3 regions of the Bradyrhizobium lupini genome follow, and region 2 is predicted to be linked to each of the others. Evidence: predicted binding sites of a transcription regulator. Region 2 holds the regulator's gene; each other region holds the start of a gene.
The links. Region 2 encodes LexA, which represses DNA repair genes until DNA is damaged. Its sites were predicted from a motif close to TGTTCNNNNTGTGTTCNG; they were not measured.
Positions count from the first base shown of each region.

Region 1: a site for LexA is predicted at 4,833-4,850, ahead of recA (recombinase RecA). Genes of this name have one in related genera too.
Region 3: a site for LexA is predicted at 1,321-1,338, ahead of AB3L03_RS20295 (ATP-dependent Clp protease adaptor ClpS). Genes of this name have one in related genera too.

Region 1 is NZ_CP162553.1:6,532,610-6,539,252, reverse strand. Features, by position in the region: gene gcvP (aminomethyl-transferring glycine dehydrogenase) at 1-1,553, shown strand, start outside; gene AB3L03_RS31115 (hypothetical protein) at 1,687-2,679, opposite strand; gene AB3L03_RS31110 (hypothetical protein) at 2,689-3,564, opposite strand; gene recA (recombinase RecA) at 3,670-4,758, opposite strand; gene AB3L03_RS31100 (hypothetical protein) at 5,009-5,176, shown strand; gene AB3L03_RS31095 (DUF2798 domain-containing protein) at 5,814-6,071, opposite strand; gene AB3L03_RS31090 (hypothetical protein) at 6,310-6,459, shown strand.
Region 2 is NZ_CP162553.1:7,550,745-7,557,387, forward strand. Features, by position in the region: gene AB3L03_RS36340 (DUF2171 domain-containing protein) at 27-260, shown strand; partial or broken gene AB3L03_RS36345 (ComEC/Rec2 family competence protein) at 356-2,633, shown strand; gene AB3L03_RS36350 (hypothetical protein) at 2,772-3,206, opposite strand; gene lexA (transcriptional repressor LexA) at 3,700-4,401, opposite strand; partial or broken gene glp (gephyrin-like molybdotransferase Glp) at 4,578-5,788, opposite strand; gene AB3L03_RS36365 (hypothetical protein) at 6,027-6,218, opposite strand; gene AB3L03_RS36370 (HAD family phosphatase) at 6,386-6,643, opposite strand, start outside.
Region 3 is NZ_CP162553.1:4,303,072-4,309,714, reverse strand. Features, by position in the region: gene AB3L03_RS20305 (enoyl-CoA hydratase) at 1-677, opposite strand, end outside; gene AB3L03_RS20300 (MarR family winged helix-turn-helix transcriptional regulator) at 695-1,162, opposite strand; gene AB3L03_RS20295 (ATP-dependent Clp protease adaptor ClpS) at 1,372-3,090, shown strand; gene AB3L03_RS20290 (tannase/feruloyl esterase family alpha/beta hydrolase) at 3,112-4,773, opposite strand; gene serA (phosphoglycerate dehydrogenase) at 4,851-6,095, opposite strand; gene AB3L03_RS20280 (rhodanese-like domain-containing protein) at 6,195-6,643, opposite strand, start outside.

The DNA.
Region 1 (6,643 bases), 1.0 Mb from region 2:
CCTTCGGCGGGCAGCTTGCATACGCCGAGATCGACGCCACCACGCGCGAGGCGCTGCCGGAGACGCTCAAGCGTGCGACCTCTTTCCTCACCCACCCCGTCTTCCACGCGCATCGCTCGGAAACCGAGATGCTGCGCTACATGCGCAAGCTCAGCGACCGCGACCTCGCGCTCGACCGCGCGATGATCCCGCTCGGCTCGTGCACCATGAAGCTGAACGCGACCACCGAGATGATGCCGCTGACCTGGCCGGAATTCGGCAGCCTGCATCCGTTCGCCCCGCCTGAGCAGGCGAAGGGCTACTACGCGCTGTTCGCGCGGCTGGAAAAATGGCTGTGCGACATCACCGGCTATGACGCGATCTCGCTGCAGCCGAACTCGGGCGCGCAAGGCGAATATGCCGGGCTGCTCGCGATCCGCGGCTATCACGCGGCGCGTGGCGAGACGCATCGCAAGATCTGCCTGATCCCCTCCTCCGCGCACGGCACCAACCCGGCCTCGGCCGCGATGGTCGGCATGGACGTGGTGGTGGTCGCCTGCGAGAAGAACGGCGACGTCGACGTCAATGATCTCCGCGCCAAGGCCGAGAAGCATTCGAACGACCTCGCCGCGGTCATGATCACCTATCCCTCGACCCATGGCGTGTTCGAGGAGCACATCCGCGAGATCTGCGAGATCGTGCATGGCCATGGCGGACAGGTCTATCTCGACGGCGCCAACCTCAACGCGCAGGTCGGCCTTAGCAGGCCCGGCGATTACGGCGCCGATGTCAGCCATCTCAACCTGCACAAGACCTTCTGCATCCCGCATGGCGGCGGCGGCCCGGGCATGGGCCCGATCGGCGTCAAGGCGCACCTCAAGCCGTTCCTGCCCGGTCATCCGGCGACGGATGGGAAAGCGCCTGTGGGGCCGGTCTCGGCCGCGCCGTTCGGCTCGGCTTCGATCCTCACCATCTCCTACATCTACATCCTGATGATGGGCGGCGAAGGCCTCAAGCGCGCCACCGAGATCGCGATCCTCAACGCGAACTACGTGGCTGCAAGGCTCGATGCGCATTTCCCGGTGCTCTACAAGAACGAGAAAGGCCGCGTCGCGCATGAGTGCATCGTCGACCCCGGCGCGCTGAAGACGACCTCAGGCGTCACCGTCGACGACATCGCCAAGCGCCTGATCGATTACGGCTTCCACGCGCCGACCATGAGCTTCCCGGTGCCGGGCACGCTGATGATCGAGCCGACCGAATCGGAATCCAGGGCGGAGCTCGATCGTTTCTGCGATGCCATGATCGCCATTCGGAAGGAGATCGCCGAGGTCGAGGCTGGCCGCTTCAGGATCGAGGCGTCGCCGCTGCGTCATGCCCCGCACACCGTGCATGACATCGCGGACGACGATTGGAAGCGCGCCTACACCCGCGCCGAGGGTTGCTTCCCCGCGGGCACCTCACGAACCGACAAATATTGGTCCCCGGTCGGGCGCGTGGACAACGTCTATGGCGACCGCAACCTGGTGTGCTCCTGCCCGCCGGTGAGCGATTACGCGGAGGCGGCGGAGTAACCGTTTTGTAGGGTGGGTTAGCCACCGGCTGCGCGAAGCGCAGTCGCTGGCGTAACCCACCACTTCTGTCTCTGGCGAAATGGAAGAGGTGGGCTACACTTCGCTAACCCACCCTCCGGCACGGAACACGCATTTAGGGCGCAACCAACGAGCGGGTCTCGGGGTCCCACCGCCAGAGTCGCTCGTTGGTCAGGTGAGTGCCGCCCCACCAGCGATCAATCCGGTTGTGCCGGCGAAAATCCTGGTCGCCTCCCAACACCGCCTTTCCGAACTCGGTCAGCGTCAATTGCGACCGCTCGTACCGATCGAACTGACTTGAATCGTCGTGCATCTCTAGCGAAAACGGACCTTGATCCAGTCCCGACACGGCCGGCCTCTCGCACCGCGCAAGGCCGTCAAGCAGCGCTCCAACTTCCCAATAACCATACACATCCAGCCCGTTGCACTTCTGATGGCCCGGAAAGACATCGAAAGGCTGCATGCCGCCTCGCGCGATGAGCTGGAGTATCCGCGCTTCCGTGGCTCCAAGGCCTGAGGCGGGACGCGGAAGTTCGTTGAGCAGAGCCCTCACGTGAGGGGCGAGTTGTGGCAAACAGCTCAAATTGGTCTTGAAGAGATCCCTCCAACTTTGCGGGGTCGGCGCGCGATAGGCCCGCCATGCACGCTTGGCCGATTTGAGTTGACGAGGTGTGATCGCAACAGCCGGCGGGTAGAGTTCGCTTCGCGGTGGGTCGACATCCCTGACACCCAAGGACAGGGAGCGCACGACAAAGTCGGGATTTGCATCGTGTTGGCGGCCCCAATGATCGAGCAGCCAGAGCAGGATCAATTGCGCATTTGGCTCCGGCCCTCGCCAAAACTCGACCGTGTCATATTCCGCGAGCAGTTCAATCAGTCCTCGATCCTTCACGCCTGATTCCTCGAGACGCCAGGACGGCGTATCGTCGAGCCAGTGAAGCCCGCGGGGCTGTGTCGTACGCGGCGCAAAGAATGCGTCCAGCTCTGCATCGGCTGGCAACGGTCCCCAGACCAGCCGGCGCTCGATGGCAATCACGAGGTCGGCAAGGCCCGCCTGTTGAATAGCGCCGGCGATGGACGAGTCGGTCGTGACAATGAGCCGCGTCATGCCGTGGCCTCAAGGCTTCGTCAAAACATTACCGTAACGCCACAGCCGATCATTGGTCAGGTGCGTGCCGCCCCACCAGCGGTCGATCGGATTGTGGCGACTGAAATCTTCCTGATGGGCCAGGACGGCCCTGCCGAACTCGGTCAACGACAACCGGCTGCGGAGATAGACCTCGTGCCGAGCTCTTAAATTTTCGCGATCGATCGTGCGCAGTTCGTCGCCCAACCCGGCCACTACGGGCTTGGGGCCGAGCGCGAGCCCCTCGAGCAACGAACCCAACTCAAATTCTCCGAACACATATGTGCGCCGTTGCGAGCGCAGGTGAAACAACCGCAGCATCAGCAATGCACTGAGATCCTGGTGAAGGAGATCGACGCACGCCTCAGGGGTCATCGCGCGGTAGGCCGACCACGCCAACCGGGCAGTCTCGAACTCTCGAGCCGTGATACGCACGACATGAATGTGCGGCTCGGACGCAGCGAGATCCTCACCGCGTTCTGTGGTCAGCTCGGATGCCACAAGTCGAAGTTTAAGCTTTCGCACCAGCGAGGAGCAGGAGCTGAGGTGGTCCAGCAGCCAGACGAGCTGCAATTGATCCCGGGGAGCTGGGTCGAACCAAAGTTCAACCACGTCATATTGCTCGCAGAAGTTCGCAAGGGACAAGTCTTTGCGGGCCTTGATGTCCTTGGGCCACCGGATGCCCCAGTCGGACCAATGATCACCCGGCCCGAGATTCGCCGAACGCGCGGCGAAAAAGGCTGCGAGCTTCTCGGGCGAGGGCAGCGGTCCCCACTCAAAGTGAAACGAGGATGAGATGACAAGCTCCGCCAAGCCCGATCGGGCGAGCCCGCTTCCGGACGAACTGGTCAAGATCAACCGCTTCATCGCGCCCCCCGAGCATGACCAATCCCAAACGAAACAGGCGCCGAAGACGTCGGCAACTCAACGTCCTCAGCGCCCGCTCCTCGCGAAAAACTTTACTGCTGAAGCTTACTCGTCCGCCGGCTCCTCGCCGTCGGCGTCACGCTCGGGGCTGCCGGCGAGAATTTGCTCGGCGATCAGGCCGGAGTTCTGGCGGATCGAGGTCTCGATCTTGGCGGTGATGTCGGGGTTGGCCTTCAGGAACGCTTTCGAATTCTCGCGGCCCTGGCCAAGACGCTGGCTGTCGTAGGAGAACCATGCGCCGGATTTTTCGACGATGCCGGCCTTGACGCCGAGATCGAGGATCTCGCCCATCTTGGAGACGCCCTCGCCGTACATGATGTCGAACTCGACCTGCTTGAACGGCGGCGCCAGCTTGTTCTTGACGACCTTGACGCGCGTGGTGTTGCCGACCACTTCGTCACGCTCCTTGATCGCGCCGATGCGGCGGATGTCGAGGCGGACGGAAGCATAGAATTTCAGCGCGTTGCCGCCGGTGGTGGTCTCCGGCGAGCCGTACATCACGCCGATCTTCATGCGGATCTGGTTGATGAAGATCACCATCGTATTGGACTTGTTGATGGACGCCGTCAGCTTGCGCAGCGCCTGGCTCATCAGACGCGCCTGCAGACCCGGCAGCGCATCGCCCATCTCGCCCTCGAGCTCGGCCTTCGGCACCAGCGCCGCGACCGAATCGATCACCAGCACGTCGACCGCGCCGGAGCGCACCAGCGTGTCGCAGATTTCCAGCGCCTGCTCGCCGGTGTCCGGCTGGGAGATCAGGAGCTCGTCGATATTGACGCCCAGCTTGCGCGCATAGACCGGGTCGAGCGCGTGCTCGGCGTCGATGAAGGCGCAGATGCCGCCCTTCTTCTGCCCTTCCGCCACCGTGTGCAGTGCCAGCGTGGTCTTGCCCGAGGATTCCGGCCCGTAGATCTCCACAACGCGCCCCTTCGGCAGGCCGCCGATCCCGAGCGCGATATCAAGCCCCAACGAGCCCGAAGAGACCGCCTCGACATCCATCGAACGGTCGTTCTTGCCAAGCTTCATCACCGAGCCCTTGCCGAACTGACGCTCGATCTGGGAGAGCGCGGCGGCGAGAGCTTTACTCTTGTCCATGGAGGATCCTTCGACGATACGCAGGGCAGTGGTGGACATCGGGTCGTGCTCCTTATGACGAGGATTCGCGTGAGGGACAAACGATTGGCGAGGCGGCGCGGCGATAAAAGCAATGTACCCTATTTGTTCTAGGTTCGCAATATGTTCTTTTACGATTTTGGCTGCCTGAAGCGCATCAAAGACGGATGCGCTGTGCGCCGTCAGAATTCCGCAATCGTCCGGCACCGAACCTTTCGCGGTCTGCGGCCTTCTCCTCTTGGACGAGACCGCAACTCTGGGGACTTCAGTCATGACGGACAACACGCATCACGATACGATCCGGCGCACTCCGCTGCTGGAGGCGGCGCGGGAGGAGCTGAGCAAGTTCGAGCGCAAGGAAAACGAGTTCCGCAAGAAAGACCGCGAAGAGCGTGCCGCCGAACTCCGTTTGCCGCTGGACGCGATCAAGGTTCATTAGGCCGCTGGGCCCGCGCTGGCGACGGTGCCGGAGCGGCCGCCCGTTGATCTCAGGAATCGGCACGGGAATCGGGATTCGGATGGCCGTGAAAGGCAAATCCGAGCCGATATGGTATCTAAATACTACCAGTAAGCCATTGATTGGGCGGGGGAATTTGTAGGCACGCTACTGTGCATGGGGTTGTTTTCGCGTTTTTGAAAGGCGCGCACGGGCCTTTCCACCCTCGGAGCCATCTTCCGCACCCAACAGCGCCTACAGCAGAACCAGCAAGCCGATGCCGATTACCAGCACGACGAAGCCAGCCGCCGTCGCGGCGGCGAATGACCGCTCTACGTTGTCCATGATGCCACCCCGTTGCCGGCACGCCACGTTTTCCCCTATGGCAGCACCGTCGCCGCGAAATCTCGCCTGCGGTTGTGTCCTGAGTTGTGCGAACGGATGTCGAAATTGGGACCGGTGCGGGGCCAGTCTGCGGCCCCCGCGCTCCGGCTTTTGCTGCCATCATTGGGCCTTGTCAGGCTGTCGTAAGCTGAACCGGCTAGGGTCGCCCGGCTATGGTGTTGCAGCCCAGCACCTCAGCCTCCAATAACCTTCTCCCCGCTTGGTTCTCCCAAGCGGGGTTTTTTCATTCCGATTTTCATGCCGGCCGGCCGGTTTGCGAACCGCCCTCCTCCTGCGTCAGCCGCAGCGAGAAGGCGCGGATCGCCGGCGCTGCGAGCAGCACGATCGGCAGCATCGCCGCCCATGCGATCAGCCACGACACCATCCAGTGCGCCAGGAAGTCCAGCGCGTTCCCTGCGGGAAAGCTGGCGATGCCCGCGGCGATCAGCGAGGTCAGTCCGGACTGGATGATTCCGAACACGAAATGAGAATAGCGGCGGGGAATGCCCGGCATGACGCGTCCATGTTGCTTAGCCGCATCGGGCCAAGCAAGGCACATGCCGCCGCGTTCCGGAAGGCGCCCTTACCCATTCTCGGAACTCTGTTCTTGGCCGGAGAACCACGGGCATGAGGTCTCGCGCCGACGCGCGCGGCCGACGTCTTTCGAATTTCGATTTCGTATGTTCCGGAGCACGTGCGTTTGCGCGATAGCCCTGAGCGATCCGGGGCTTAACGACAGGTTTGGCTTTCCCTTGGAATATTATGCCGCCCAGCATGTTCTCAGCATCGGCGAGCAGATCAAGACCGGCAAGACCGAGACCAAGATCGATCTCTTGGCGATCCGACGGGTGCAGCTGCGCATCGATCGGGAGCTGAAGGCGATCGGGCGCAAAACCGCCTGAACGGCCGGACCGAGATCGTCGGCGGCATGGCGCCCCTGCGCGCCGCAGCCGCCATGACTTGAGCGCAGCATGGCTTGCAGGGCGCAAGCCGCGCCCATGGGGCTATTCCGTAGCCGCCCGGAATTGATCTGCCGATGGTTTGGGATTGGACTGCCCGCGATTATGGCCGAGGGGACGGAGCCAT
Region 2 (6,643 bases):
GGGGTGGGTCCAACAAGGAACCCACCATGCAGAACATCGCAGAGCATATGGAAGTGATCGGCGCCGACGGCGTCCACATCGGCACCGTCGACAAGGTCGAAGGCAATCGCATCAAGCTGACCAAGAAGGACAGCGGCGAGGGCAGCCACAAGGGCCATCATCACTTCATCGACAAGGGCCTCGTCGCCGATATCGAGGGCAACAAGGTCAGGCTGTCGGCCAAGGCGGATGTGGCCGTGACGATGGAAGAGGAAAAGTAGCGGCCGCGCCCCTTCGTTCCTGATCCGTACCGCTATCCGCCCACCTGCACGTTCCGGTAGCTTCTGGCTTCGTTGCGTATCATCGAGTGCAGGGAATGGCCGAGCCGGGCCGGCCGGTACGATCGCAGGGGATCGCGGGGACGTGGCCCGCGGGCCGCGCCGCGTCCGCGGGCGGCCTCGCGCCTGCAGGCCTCGACCTCTGGACATCGCTGGCCGAGACCCTCCGCGCCTGGCTGCGCGCCGAGGCGGGCGCCGGGCGGCTGTTGCCGTGGGTGCCCGTCGCGTTTGGCTGCGGCATCGCGCTTTATTTCTCTGCCGATCATGAGCCGGTGCTGTGGGTCGTTGCCACGACCGCCATCGCGCTCCTGCTTGGCGCGGCTCTGTTGCGGCGGAGCCGGCTGTTCGCCCCGGCCATCATGATCGCGGCGGTCGCGGCCGGCTTTGCCGTCGCAACCTGGAAGACGGCGCGCATCGCCCACCCGGTGCTGGCAAGGGCGCTCTATTCGGTGTCGTTGTCGGGCTTCGTCGAGGCTCGCGACATCCGCGAGCGTACCGATCGTTTCGTGCTGCGCGTCACGGCGATGGAGGCGCAGCGCAGCGACGTCAGGCTCGAGCGCGTGCGCCTGTCGGTCCGCAAGGGCACCGCGCCGGAGGTCGGTAGCTTCGTTCAGCTGAAGGCACGGCTGATGCCGCCACTCGCGCCGGTGCGGCCCGGCAGCTACGACTTTTCGCGTGACATGTTCTTCCAGGGCATCGGCGCCTCCGGCTTCGCGATGGGCGCCATCACGGTGGCGTCGCCGCCTGAGACCGGCGGCTTACGGCTGCGTTACGCGGCCTTCATGCAAGGCCTGCGCGATGCGATCGATGCCCGCATCCGGGCGACGCTCGACGGCGACAATCGGGCGATCGCGACCGCGCTGCTCACCGGGCGGCGCGATGCGATCACCACGCCCGTCAACGATGCGATGTTCATCTCCGGCCTCGGCCACGTGCTCTCGATCTCCGGTTATCACATGGCCGTCGTTGCCGGCGTCGTGTTCTTCGCGGTGCGCGCGCTGCTCGCTCTGATCCCCGGATTGGCGGCCGGCTTCGCCATCAAGAAATGGTCGGCCGCCGCCGCGCTGGTCGCCGCTGCGTTCTACCTGCTGCTGTCGGGCGCGGAGGTCGCCACGCAAAGGTCGTTCTTCATGACGGCGGTGGTGCTGATCGCGGTGATGGTCGATCGCCGCGCCATCACCTTCCGCACGCTTGCTGTGGCTGCGCTGATCGTGCTGGCGGTCGCGCCGGAAGCGCTGGTGCATCCGAGTTTTCAGATGTCGTTTGCGGCAACGCTCGGCTTGGTCGCACTGGTGCAGATCGGCATGCCCAATTTGTTTGCCTCGCCGGACAATTCGGCGACTGCGCGCATTGCGATGTGGGGTGGGCGCGAGATTGCGATGCTGTTCATGGCTTCGCTGATTGCGGGACTTGCGACCACGCCCTATGCCGCCTTTCATTTCCACCGTGTCACGCCGTTCGGCGTGCTCGCCAATCTCGGCGCGATGCCGGTGGTCTCTGCGCTGGTGATGCCGGCGGGGCTGTTGGGGCTGCTTGCTGCGCCGTTCGGGCTGGACAGCGTGTTCTGGTGGGTGATGGGGATTGGCATCGAGTGGATGGTCGCGGTCTCGCGCTGGGTCGCGTCCTTGCCGGGCGCGGTGGGCCGCATCCCGGCGTTCGGGATCGCGCCGCTGATCGCGGCGAGCCTGGGAATCATTGTGCTCGGCTTGTTGCGCACGCCGCTGCGCTGGTCCGGCGCCCTGGTGCTGCTGGCAGCGATCCTCTGGGGACTGTCGGCGCGGCAGCCCGACATCCTGATTGCCGGGGATGGCGCCAGCGTCGCGGTGCGGGGCAGGGACGGATATCTGCACCTGATCAGGACGAACAAGGACAGCTTTCTGCTCAAGGAATGGCTCGCTGCCGACGCCGATCCGCGCGATGCGGGCAGAGCCTCGCTTGCCGATGGCGTGTCCTGCGACGAATCCGGCTGCGTGACGCCACTGGCCGACGGGAGGCTGGTCGCGCTGGCACTGCGCGTCGACGCTCTCGCAGACGATTGCAGTCGGGCCGCCCTGGTGGTGACGACGTCCCGCGCCGCCCGATTGCGCGGCGATGGTGGTCGATCGGCAGCGGCTCGCCAGCCAGAGCGCGCTGGCGCTGACGCAGCGTGGTGACGGTTTTGTGGTTCAGGCAGTGAGGGCGAGAGGCACGAGCCGCCCCTGGTTGCCGGCCGGCGCCGGCGAGGGTGATTTCGACGGCAGCCTCGCGCCAAAGTCGACCGCGCCTCGCATCAAGGACGCAACGCCGGCGGACACCGATCTGCAAGCCGACGATTGATCTGATGGTGCGGAGCAACGCAGTGGTTCGGTGCGTCCGTTCGGATCTGCGGGGTGCAAACCACACCATCTCGCCGGCCACGGCCGGCGATGGCGATTCAATCCTGACCTCCGACTTCGTAGCCGGAGGGCGGCTCTGTCAGCCGATCGGCAGGTGCGTGACGGTCGGCTGCCTGTCGGCGGTGATCTGCGCCTTGTGCTCGCGCTCGGTGACCGACTGAGTCACCGGCAGTTGCAGCACCGTCGCGCGCTGGCCTTCGACGAGCTGCGTCACCAGCACGTATTTGCCGTCGGGGAATTCGATCGCATCATGATGGCGGTCGGGAACGTGCGGATCGATCTTGCCGAACTTGCCCACGCGGGAATTGATGGTGCGCGTCCAGATCCAGCGATTGTCGTAGCGGACGTCGTCGGCGAAGGCGAGCTCCGTCCCCGGCAGCAGGCAGACGGCAACAGACGGATCGGCTGCAGAGGCGAAGCCGCGCGTCGAGGTGCCGCGGAAGCTTGTCGTGACGATCGTCTCGCCGACTTCGGCGGGGCGCGACGCGACGGCATGTAGGCTGTAGTCACACATCGGGTGCTCCTCATGCTGGGATAGCAACCCGCGTCTCTTATCGAGGCGCAGGCCTCTATCAGAGTGGAAGCACGAACGCTCTGCTTGGTTGTGGGCAAATCTGCGGCTGGCTTCCGCAAGCCGCGATCACATTATCTTTCCCGAATTCAATAGGAACAAAGCTCGCCGCGATGCATTCGGGAGGCGCGTACGCGAACATTGCCAACTTGGCTGCAACGGCCGAACTTGACCGCTGGTCGCTGTTTCCTCGAACAACCGAGCCGCGAAGCGGTGCTGCTTGAAGCGGTGCTGCTTCGTCGGCGTGGCGAGGAGCCAGCGTTGGAGGAGGGGCCGGATAGTCTGTGCAGAACCAGAAAGGCTATCCAGCCGGAGCGGACGATGATCCGCTCCAATCTCTGACCGGCGATGCCGATCGGAAGCGCGCGAGGCGCCAAGCACCTCCGGCATGAAGTGCTTCCGATATGAAGTACTGCCGATAGAAAGACTCCCGGTATCAGTACTTCCGGTAAAGCCCGATCAGCTTGCCCTGAATCTTCACCCGGTTGGGCGGCAGGATGCGGACCTCATAGGCCGCGTTGGCGGGCTCGAGCGCGATCGAGGCGCCGCGACGGCGGAAGCGCTTCAGCGTCGCTTCCTCGTCGTCGATCAGCGCCACCACGATGTCGCCGGTATCGGCGCTCTCGTTGCGCTGGATCAGGGCCATGTCGCCGTCGAGAATGCCGGCTTCGACCATCGAGTCGCCGCGCACTTCCAGCGCGTAATGCTCGCCCGAGCCGAGCATGTCAGGCGGTACGCTGATAGTATGGCTGCGGGTCTGCAACGCCTCGATCGGCGTGCCGGCCGCGATGCGGCCCATCACCGGCACCGCGACGGGACGTTCGCCCTCGTCAGCGGGCAGGCTCGCGCTCGCACGCACCTTGCCGAGATTGCCCTCGATGACGCTCGGCGTGAAGCCGCGGCGGCTGCCAGCGGCTGCCTGGAGCTCCGGCAGCTTGATGACTTCAATCGCACGGGCGCGGTTGGGCAGGCGTCGGATGAAGCCACGCTCCTCGAGCGCCGTGATCAGGCGATGGATGCCCGACTTCGAGCGCAGATCGAGCGCATCCTTCATCTCGTCGAAGGAGGGCGGCACGCCGCTTTCCTTCAGACGTTCACTGATGAACCGCAGAAGCTCGTATTGTTTGCGCGTTAACATCTCGACCAAAGTCCCCCGGTTGATGTCGTCCGATTCCGAGACGCTGAATTCGGCCATAAGCCGCTGCATGCTCGAAACAAATCATGAACAGACACTATATGTTCGATACATGTTCCGCAACTGCTTAATTTACCGTGAACAGAGCAAAGTGCGCGGAACGCGCGTTGCGGGGGCGCTCAGACGGGGAGCCGCAACACTTCGCAAGCCGTGCCGGCTTCGGCCTTCGGCGCGAATGGTGCGCGGACGAGAAGTACCTGTGCTGCAGCGAGATCTGCAAGCAGCGAAGAGTCCTGATGATTGACGGGAACAACGACGCGTGTGCCATCGTCACGCTCCTCAAGATGCGCGCGCAGATAGTCCTCGCGCTGGTCGTTGGCGCCGACGTCGCGGCCGAGCACGGCGCGTTCACGGCGATGGTGAATCACTGAACGGCCCGACAGGGCGCGAATCAGCGGCACCATGAACAGGAAAGCGCACACGTAGGACGATACGGGATTGCCCGGCAGGCCGATCACACCCATTGCGCCGAGTCGCCCGTGCATCATTGGCTTGCCTGGCCGCATCGCGATCTTCCAGAACGCCATCGCGATGCCTTCGTCCCGCAGTGCCTGCTGGACCAGATCGTGGTCGCCGACCGATGCGCCGCCGGTCGTGATCAGGACGTCGGCGCCGCTCTCGCGGGCGCGGCGGATGCCGGCGGTGGTCGCCTCCAGCGTGTCGGCGGCAATACCGAGGTCGATGGTCTCGGCGCCCTCGCTGCGGGCGAGCGCGTGCAGGGCGTAGCCGTTGGAATAGACGATCTGGCCGTGGCCGGGCGTGGTGCCCGGCATCACCAGCTCGTCGCCGGTGGCGAGAATCGCGACTTTCGGACGCCTGACAACGGCAAGGTGCGGATGATCCATCCCGGCGGCGAGCGCGAGGTCTCGCTCGGTCAAACGGCTTCCTTGCGCAGGAGCACGTCGCCCTCGCGGAAATCGACGCCGGCGGGGCGGATGTGCCGGCCGGCGATTGCGGCTTCCTTGATCGTGATCCGCTTGCCGGCGGCGACCGTGTCCTCCTGGATCACGACGGCGTCCGCGCCAAAGGGAACGACGCCGCCGGTGAAGATCCGCACGGCCTCGCCGGCTCCGACCGTCCCCTCGAACGGTCGGCCCGCTGCGACTTCGCCGATGACGGTGAGCTCCGAATCGATCGTCGCGGCATCGGCCGCGCGCACCGCGTAGCCGTCCATCGCCGACATCGCCTGCGGCGGCTGCGTGCGCCGCGCCACGACGTCACGCGCGAGCACGCGATGGTAGGCCTCGTCGAGGGAAATCATTTCTTCCGGCAGCGGCTCTGCACCCGCCAGCACCGCGGCAAGCGCGTCAGAAACCGGCATCAAGGCCACGGCGAAAACTCCTGCTCGGCACGTTCGGGCGAATGTTCCGCACGTCTTCTAGCCGAGCGCAGGCGCAGAGGCAAAAGCGGCTGAGCAGGCACAGTCATCCCGCCCCTTCACATTGTTCCGGAAGGCAGGATCAAGCGCGTCGCGGCATGATCCGAAGGAGGTCACAGATCGGCAGGAGAGTGGTCATGGAAGCGACGAAAATCATGGCAAGGCGAGAACGCGCCATGGCCTGAATCGATCAGCTCCCTGCCTGCCCGGGAGTTACGTCGGGCGCCTTGGATCCCTGATCCTTGTCGGGCAGCGGGTCGGCTTGGGATTTCAGGTCGGCGGCCTTGCTCACAAGCTTGGCGGAAAGGTCCGAATCTGAAGTTGTCCTCGCGAATTCAAGAAGAAGAGAGGCCTGCTTGGTGAGGTAGGTTTTGCCCAGCACGATGATGCATCCGTCCGTAGAAGTCCCAACGGACTCTAAGAGTCCGGAAGGCGGTATTCCGTTCCCGGAACTCTGTATAAAAATGTACAAAGTGATCCGGTTCCTCAATTTTTCAAAATTGGTCCGTCGGGCCGTGCCGTCGTGGGTTTCGCGACAACGGACCGTCGTCAAATGCCCAATGCCTTCAATGCGTTCCCGACGTCACGCGGCGAGGTCACATGCACCGCCGTCAAGCCGCGCGCGCGCGCTCCCTCGATGTTTTCGGCAAGATCGTCGAAGAACACGATGCGCCCGGCGGGCACGCCGATCGCCGCAACGACGTGGTCGAAGGCCTCCGCATCCGGTTTGCGCAGGCCGATGCTGGACGACAAATACAGCTCGCGGAAATGGCCGAGGAGGTCGGCATATTCCCTCGAGAAATGGTC
Region 3 (6,643 bases), 3.2 Mb from region 2:
TCGCCTTCGGCATTCATCTGCGCGACCAGCGTCTCGCCGTTGCGCATCAGCTTCTTGGTGGCGGTGAGTGCGCCGGCCGGCTGACGGGCAAGACGCTGCGCCAGCGCGAGCGCCTCGGCATCGAGCTTGTCGAGCGGCACGACGCGGTTGGCGAGCCCCCATTCCAGCGCGGATTTGGCCGGCACCGTCTCGCCCAGCGCGAACATCTCGTAGGCCCGCGCATAGCCGATGCGCGCCGGCATCAGCAGGCTGGAGGCTGCTTCCGGCACCAGTGCGAGGCTGACGAAGGGCGTCGACAATTGCGCGTTGTCGGCAAGCACGACGAGGTCGCAATGCAGCAGCATCGTGGTGCCGACGCCGACGGCGCGGCCCTGCACCGCGGCCACCAAGGGCCGGGAGCAGCGCGCCAGCGACTGGATGAAGCGCACGACGTTGCGGCTTCCTTCCGACTTGCCCGCCGCGACCGCCGCGAACTCGCCGACATCGTTGCCGGCGGTAAACATGTCGCCTTCGCCGCGGATCAGGATCACGCGGACCGACGGATCGTGCTCGGCTGATTCGATGGCATCGGCGAGCTTGCCGTACATCGCATCCGTCAGCGCATTCTTCTTGTCGGGGCGTGCCAGCGTGAGCGTGAGAATTCCGCCGTCGTTCCGGATCCGGACGTGCTCGGTCATGGGTCTCTCCTCTATTCCTATGGATCTCTAGAAAGCTCTGTTGAAAGCTGTCTTGGAAACTTGTCCTGAATGCTGGTCAGCCAGCGCGCGACGATATCGATCTCCGCACTGGTGAATCCGTCCGTCAACGCCGCGTTGATCTGTGCCGCGCTGGCCTTCGCCTGCGCCAGTGCCGTCCGCCCCTTCGGCGTCAGCCAGACGCGCCAGGCGCGACCATCCTCGTGATCCGCGCGCCGCTCGACCAGTTTAGCCGCCGCCGTACGGTCGACCAGCCCCGAGATGCCGGCCGGCCCCATGTCGAGCGCCGCGCCCACCTCACCCATCAGGACGCCGTTCTGCTTGCCGAGGATGAACAGCAGCCCCGCTTGCGCCGGCGTGACCTCGCTCGAAGGCTGCGCCGCCATCCAGCGCTGCACGCGCCGCTGCGCCACGCTCAACAGGTAGATCAACCGATGGTGTCTCGCGCCCGCGTCTTTATTTCGCATGCGAAATAGATAATCGAGGCGGATCAGATTGTCAAAGGACGGCAGCTGGACATGTGCCGCGGCAGTCGTCGAGGAACAGGGCCGCCCCGGCGCACCAGGACCTCACCCACCAATCGCAATTAGCCGCCGCCGTCACGCTTGACGGCCGCTTCCTTTTATGTTCCCTATTCGTTCTATTCAATCATAGATTGTCCCGGAGACCTTTCGTGATGAACAGTATGCGTGGCGAGAATCAGCCGACCCAGCTCGTAATTCATAATGACGATGATACGCCGGACCAATTCGTGATGGATCTGCTTCGGCAGGTTTTCGGCAAATCAGACCGTGAAGCGACCGCGCTGATCACCCAGATCGAGCAGAAGGAAAAAGCGGTTTGCGGACCTTACCCGCAATCGGTTGCCGAAGCCCTTTTCAAATCTGCGCAACAATCCATCGAATTGGCCGGCCACCAACTGCAGGTCACGCTAGAGGCGGTCAAGACTCCTTGCGAACTCTGTGGCAAGCCTGAGGGACAGATCGACGTTCGTATCGGCGACCGAACGGTCTGGCTGTGCAGCGACTGCATGCGTGCGGCGGATGAACCCTCGAACGAACAAGAGGAAGATTTCGACTTTGCTTGCGACGTTCTCGATTGGCACCTTGCCAGCACCGCGCGCAGCAAACTCGTGACCACGATCCGCCAGTTTCCTGGCCACATGCGGGTCGATCTCCAGGCCGCCGTCGACCGGCTCTTCGGCAAGGCCATCCGGCTGGTGGGATTAAACGAGGAGCAGCGCTACGAAACGCTGTCGATTCCACGACTGCTCAAGGAGGGCCGCTATGCGATCGCGATTGCCCCGCTGCAATATTCCGACGTCGACGTAGGCGAGAAGAGCCCGGTCAAGTGTCTGGATAACGGGCTGTGGCTGTGTGAGCAGGATCATCTCCGCTATGCGGTTTTGCTCTGCGCACACCGCGAATACAGTCGCGAGCCCGGAATTCGGATCGAAATCCTGGTACCCTCAGGTTCCGCAGGCGCGGCTCTGGTCCAGCAATGCTTCAATGAATTGGAAGAAGCCGTACAGGCTGCGCGGACCTATCGCGGCAAGATCCTGTCGCTCGATGCCGACTCCGACTATCGCGGTCGCTCGCGCGGCATCACGGTGCATCGCTTGCCGCAGGTCGCGCGCGACGAGGTGATCCTGCCGGAGCAGACCCTGCGGCTGCTCGATCGCAACGTTCTGACCTTCGTCAACACCCGAGACCAATTGCGCCGGCTGGGTCAATCGACACGCAAAGGCATCTTGCTGTACGGGCCGCCGGGCACTGGCAAGACCCACACGATCCGTTATCTCGCAACGCATTTGCCCGGGCATACGACGCTGATCATCACGGCCGAGCAGATCGGTCTGCTCGGCGCCTATATGAGCCTGGCACGGTTGCTCCAGCCGTCGATGGTGGTGATCGAGGATGTCGATCTCATCGCCCGCGACCGCGATGACATGGGGCCGTGTGAGGAATCCATGCTGAACAAGCTGCTCAACGAGATGGACGGGCTGAAGGAAGACGCCGACATCCTGTTCGTCCTGACCACCAACCGGCCGGAGGACCTCGAGGGAGCTCTCGCGGGTCGCCCCGGCCGCATCGATCAAGCCATCGAAGTGCCGCTGCCAGACGAGACCGGCCGCGGCAAGCTGGTCCGGCTCTACGGCAGGGGATTGCCGCTCGAGGGGGCCGTGATCGCGGAGGCTGCCCGACGCAGCGAGGGCACGAGTTGCGCCTTCATCAAGGAGCTGATGCGGCGGCTGGCGCAAGGAAGCATCGCGCGGGACGGCGGCAACACCGTGATCTCGGCCGATATCGACGAGGCGCTTGACGACATGCTGTTCTCCGGCGGCCGGCTTAACGCGCAGCTGCTCGGCGGCGCGCAGGCAATGGCCAGCGGGTGACGCTCCGAAGTGGCGCGCCTGCTACGGCGCGCACATGAAGCTCGACGCCTCCGTCACTGGGCCGCTCTTGTAGTGCGGCCAGGCCGGCCAGCGGCACAGCGGCAGCGCGCGAAGCGTCGCAAACGACGGCGCCTCGACCTTCTGCTCGGTAACTTCCAGATCGCCGGGCGCCCTGCCCTTTTCGACCCAGTCGACCAGCACGCTCAGCATGTCGACATTGGCCGGCGCGCCGGAGCCGACATGGTCGACCCCTGGCGCGGTGTAGAGCCGCGCGAACTCGGCCGTCTCGGCTTTGCCGACCTTGCGTTCGACGTTCTCGAAATAGCGGATGCCGGCATAGGGGCTTTGCGCGTAGTCCGCCATATGTTCGAGCATGATCAGCCGGCCGCCGCGAGCGCGGAAGCGGCTGAGGTCGGGGTCGGTGGAATCCATCAGGCTGGAGACCTCGAGCAGCCGCGCCTTGTGCGCTTCGGGCTTATACGTCGTCACGTCGAGCTTGGGATCGCGCGCGAACACGTATTGGATGCCGCCGGCGCCGTAGATCCAGGCGATGCCATTATTGGGCGCGGGCGGCTGCGCGGGAGGCGCCGTGCCAAGCCACCACGCGACCCAGCCGCCGGTCGGGCCGACCGCCGGCGTGTCCTCGCCCGACACGCCCCAGCCCGGATAATCGTCGAGGCCATTGGCGAGCGCGAACGGGAATTTGTAGGTCGCATGCAAGGTCTCGATCGCCTTGATCTGTGCGTCGGTGAGGCACTGATCGCCCGTCTTGCCGCTCGCGCAACGCAGCGTCTCCGCCTTGAAGGCCGCCTTGCAGGAAACGGGATCTTGCACCAGCGCGTCATCGGAGCCGTCGGCCTTGTCGCAAGCGGCCCGCACGGCATCGCCGACTAGCTTCACCTGCGCCGGATTGATCCAGCCATCACCCATGGTCACGAGCCCCGAACGCGTGCCGGCATGCTGCAGGCCGACCCAGTTGATGACGGGCACGCGAGCAAAGATGCCGTCGAAATCATCAGGGTAGCGCTGCGCCATGGTGAGGCCTTCGCGGCCGCCTTCGGACGACCCCATGAAGTACATTTTCTCCGGCGCCTTGCCGTAAGCGCGCTGCATCAGCGCGACGGCGGCATCGCGCACCTTCTTGTAGGCGCGATGGGCGAAATTCTCGAAGGCTTCGTCGTTGAGCGCGAACAGCTGCGGCGGCTCGCCCGGCTTGGACTCGTGACCGGAATCGGTGCCGTAGGTGACGAAGCCGCGCGCGAGCGGCGACGCCTTGTCGAAGGGATAGGCCGGCGGCAGCGCCAGGCCCGTGATCAGCACGCCATTGAATCCACCGCCGCCATATTGCAGCGAACGGCCGTTCCATTCGACGGGCAAATTGACCTGAAACTTGATCGGCGGCGCCTTGGGATCGGTGGGATCGATATGGCCGAGCAGCTTGCAGAAGCCGGGATTGGCGGGCGTGACGCGCCCCGACGGCGTCGGGCCGCGTTCGGCGACGGCCAGTTGCGACGGCGCCACCAACGTCGCCGAATCCACCTTCACGGCGTCAGCGCCGCCGACGAGGCCCTTGCAGACAGTGTCCGCATCCTCAGTCAGCGTCACCGCTGAAGCGGAATTCGCGCCCAGCGCGCCCGCTGCGCCCACCAGCAATGCGCACAGCTTCACATGGATTTGCGCCATCGTTTCCCCTTGAGTTTCTGTTCGTTGTGCCAGCAGGCCGCATTCAAGGCGCCCTGCGGCCGCTCGTCAATGCAGTGCTAGTGCTCAAACACCAGCCGCGCGCCGACGGTGCCCTCGAGGCTGCGGATCTGCTGCAGCAGCGCGCCTGAATCCTGGCCGCCGAGGTCGGCATCGAGCACGACGTAACCGAGGTCGCCGGAGGTCTCCAGATATTGCGCGGCGATATTGATGTCGCGCTGGAGGAAGACCTCGTTGAGCCGGCGCAGCATGCCGGGCACGTTGCGATGGACGTGGCTGAAGCGCGCGCCGGAGGGACGCAGATGCAGCTGCACTTCCGGAAAATTCACCGCGCCCGTGGTCGATCCGGTGATGAAAAAGTCGACCAGCTTGCGCGCCACCTCGCCGCCGATGCGCTCCTGCGCCTCCTCGGTCGAGCCGCCGATATGCGGCGTGAGGATGACATTGCCGAGGCCCTGCACCGGGCTGTTGAAGCGTTCCGAGTTCGAGGACGGCTCGACCGGAAACACGTCGATGGCGGCACCCGCGAGATGGCCGTCGCGCAGAGCCCCCGCCAGCGCATCGAGATCGACGACGGTGCCGCGGCTGTTGTTGATCAGGAGCGAGCCGGGCTTCATCGCCCGCAGCTCCTTCTCGCCGATCATCCCTGATGTCTCCGGCGTCTCCGGCACGTGCAGGCTGACGACGTCGCTCTGCGCGAGCAGCTCCTCCAGCTTCTCGACTGGCTCGGTGTTGCCGTGGCGGAGCTTGTCGGTGCGGTCGAAATAGATCACGCGCATGCCGATCGCCTCGGCCAGGGTCGAGAGCTGCGAGCCGATATTGCCGTAGCCGATGATGCCGAGGGTGCGGCCGCGCACCTCGCGGCTGCCGGTCGCCGACTTGTCCCAGCCGCCCTCATGGGCCGACACCGAGCGCGGGAAAATGCGCCGCAGCAGCATCACGATCTCGCCGATCACGAGCTCGGCGACGCTGCGCGTGTTGGAGAACGGCGCGTTGAACACCGGAATGCCGCGCTTGCGCGCCGCCAGCAGATCGACCTGGTTGGTGCCGACGCTGAAGCAGCCGACGGCGAGAAGCTGGTCGGCCGCTTCCAGGACCTGATCGGTGATCTGGGTGCGCGAGCGGATGCCGAGCAGCGACACGCCCTTGAGCGCCCGCCGCAAATCCTCCCCGTCCAGCGCCTTGGTCAGGCGCTCGACATTGGTGAAACCCGCCGTTCTGAACAGGTCCACGGCGCTGTCATTGACGCCTTCGAGCAGCAGCGCCTTCGCGTTCCGCTCAGGGCTTTGGCCTGGGGCTGGCATGGAATCTCCGTGGGTCACAGCTTCGCCGCAGCTCATAGACCGCGGGGGACGCGCAGCACAATAGGGTTCGGATACGGGGAGAAGATGGCGGGGCGGTCGTCAGATCACGTAAAACCCGTGCGTTCCGTCCAGACGCAACTGTTCGACCAGGCCGTATTCCCAGTCGAGATAGGCCTGCATCGCGCGCTCGTCGACGCCGGTGCCTTCATAGGGGCGGCGGTAGCGGTGAGCGGGGTCCGGCTTGGGGAGGACGTGCGGCGGCCCGATTTCGAGCGCGCCGTCATAGCCGCCCTCCCGCACATAGACCTCCCAACCCATCTGCGCGAGCCAGGATGCCGTCATGTCGGCGCGGACGCCCTTATCGTCGGTCAGCACGATACGCGCGCCGCGCACCGGCGCCGCCATGTCCGTCTCCTGCACGAGTTGGCCGCCGGGATAGTGGCGAAAGCCCGGGAGATGGCCGGCTGCATATTCCTCGGCGTCACGCACGTCGAAGCGATAGAGCGTGCGATCGGTCTGCGCGACAAGCGCAGCCATCTCGCTCGCAC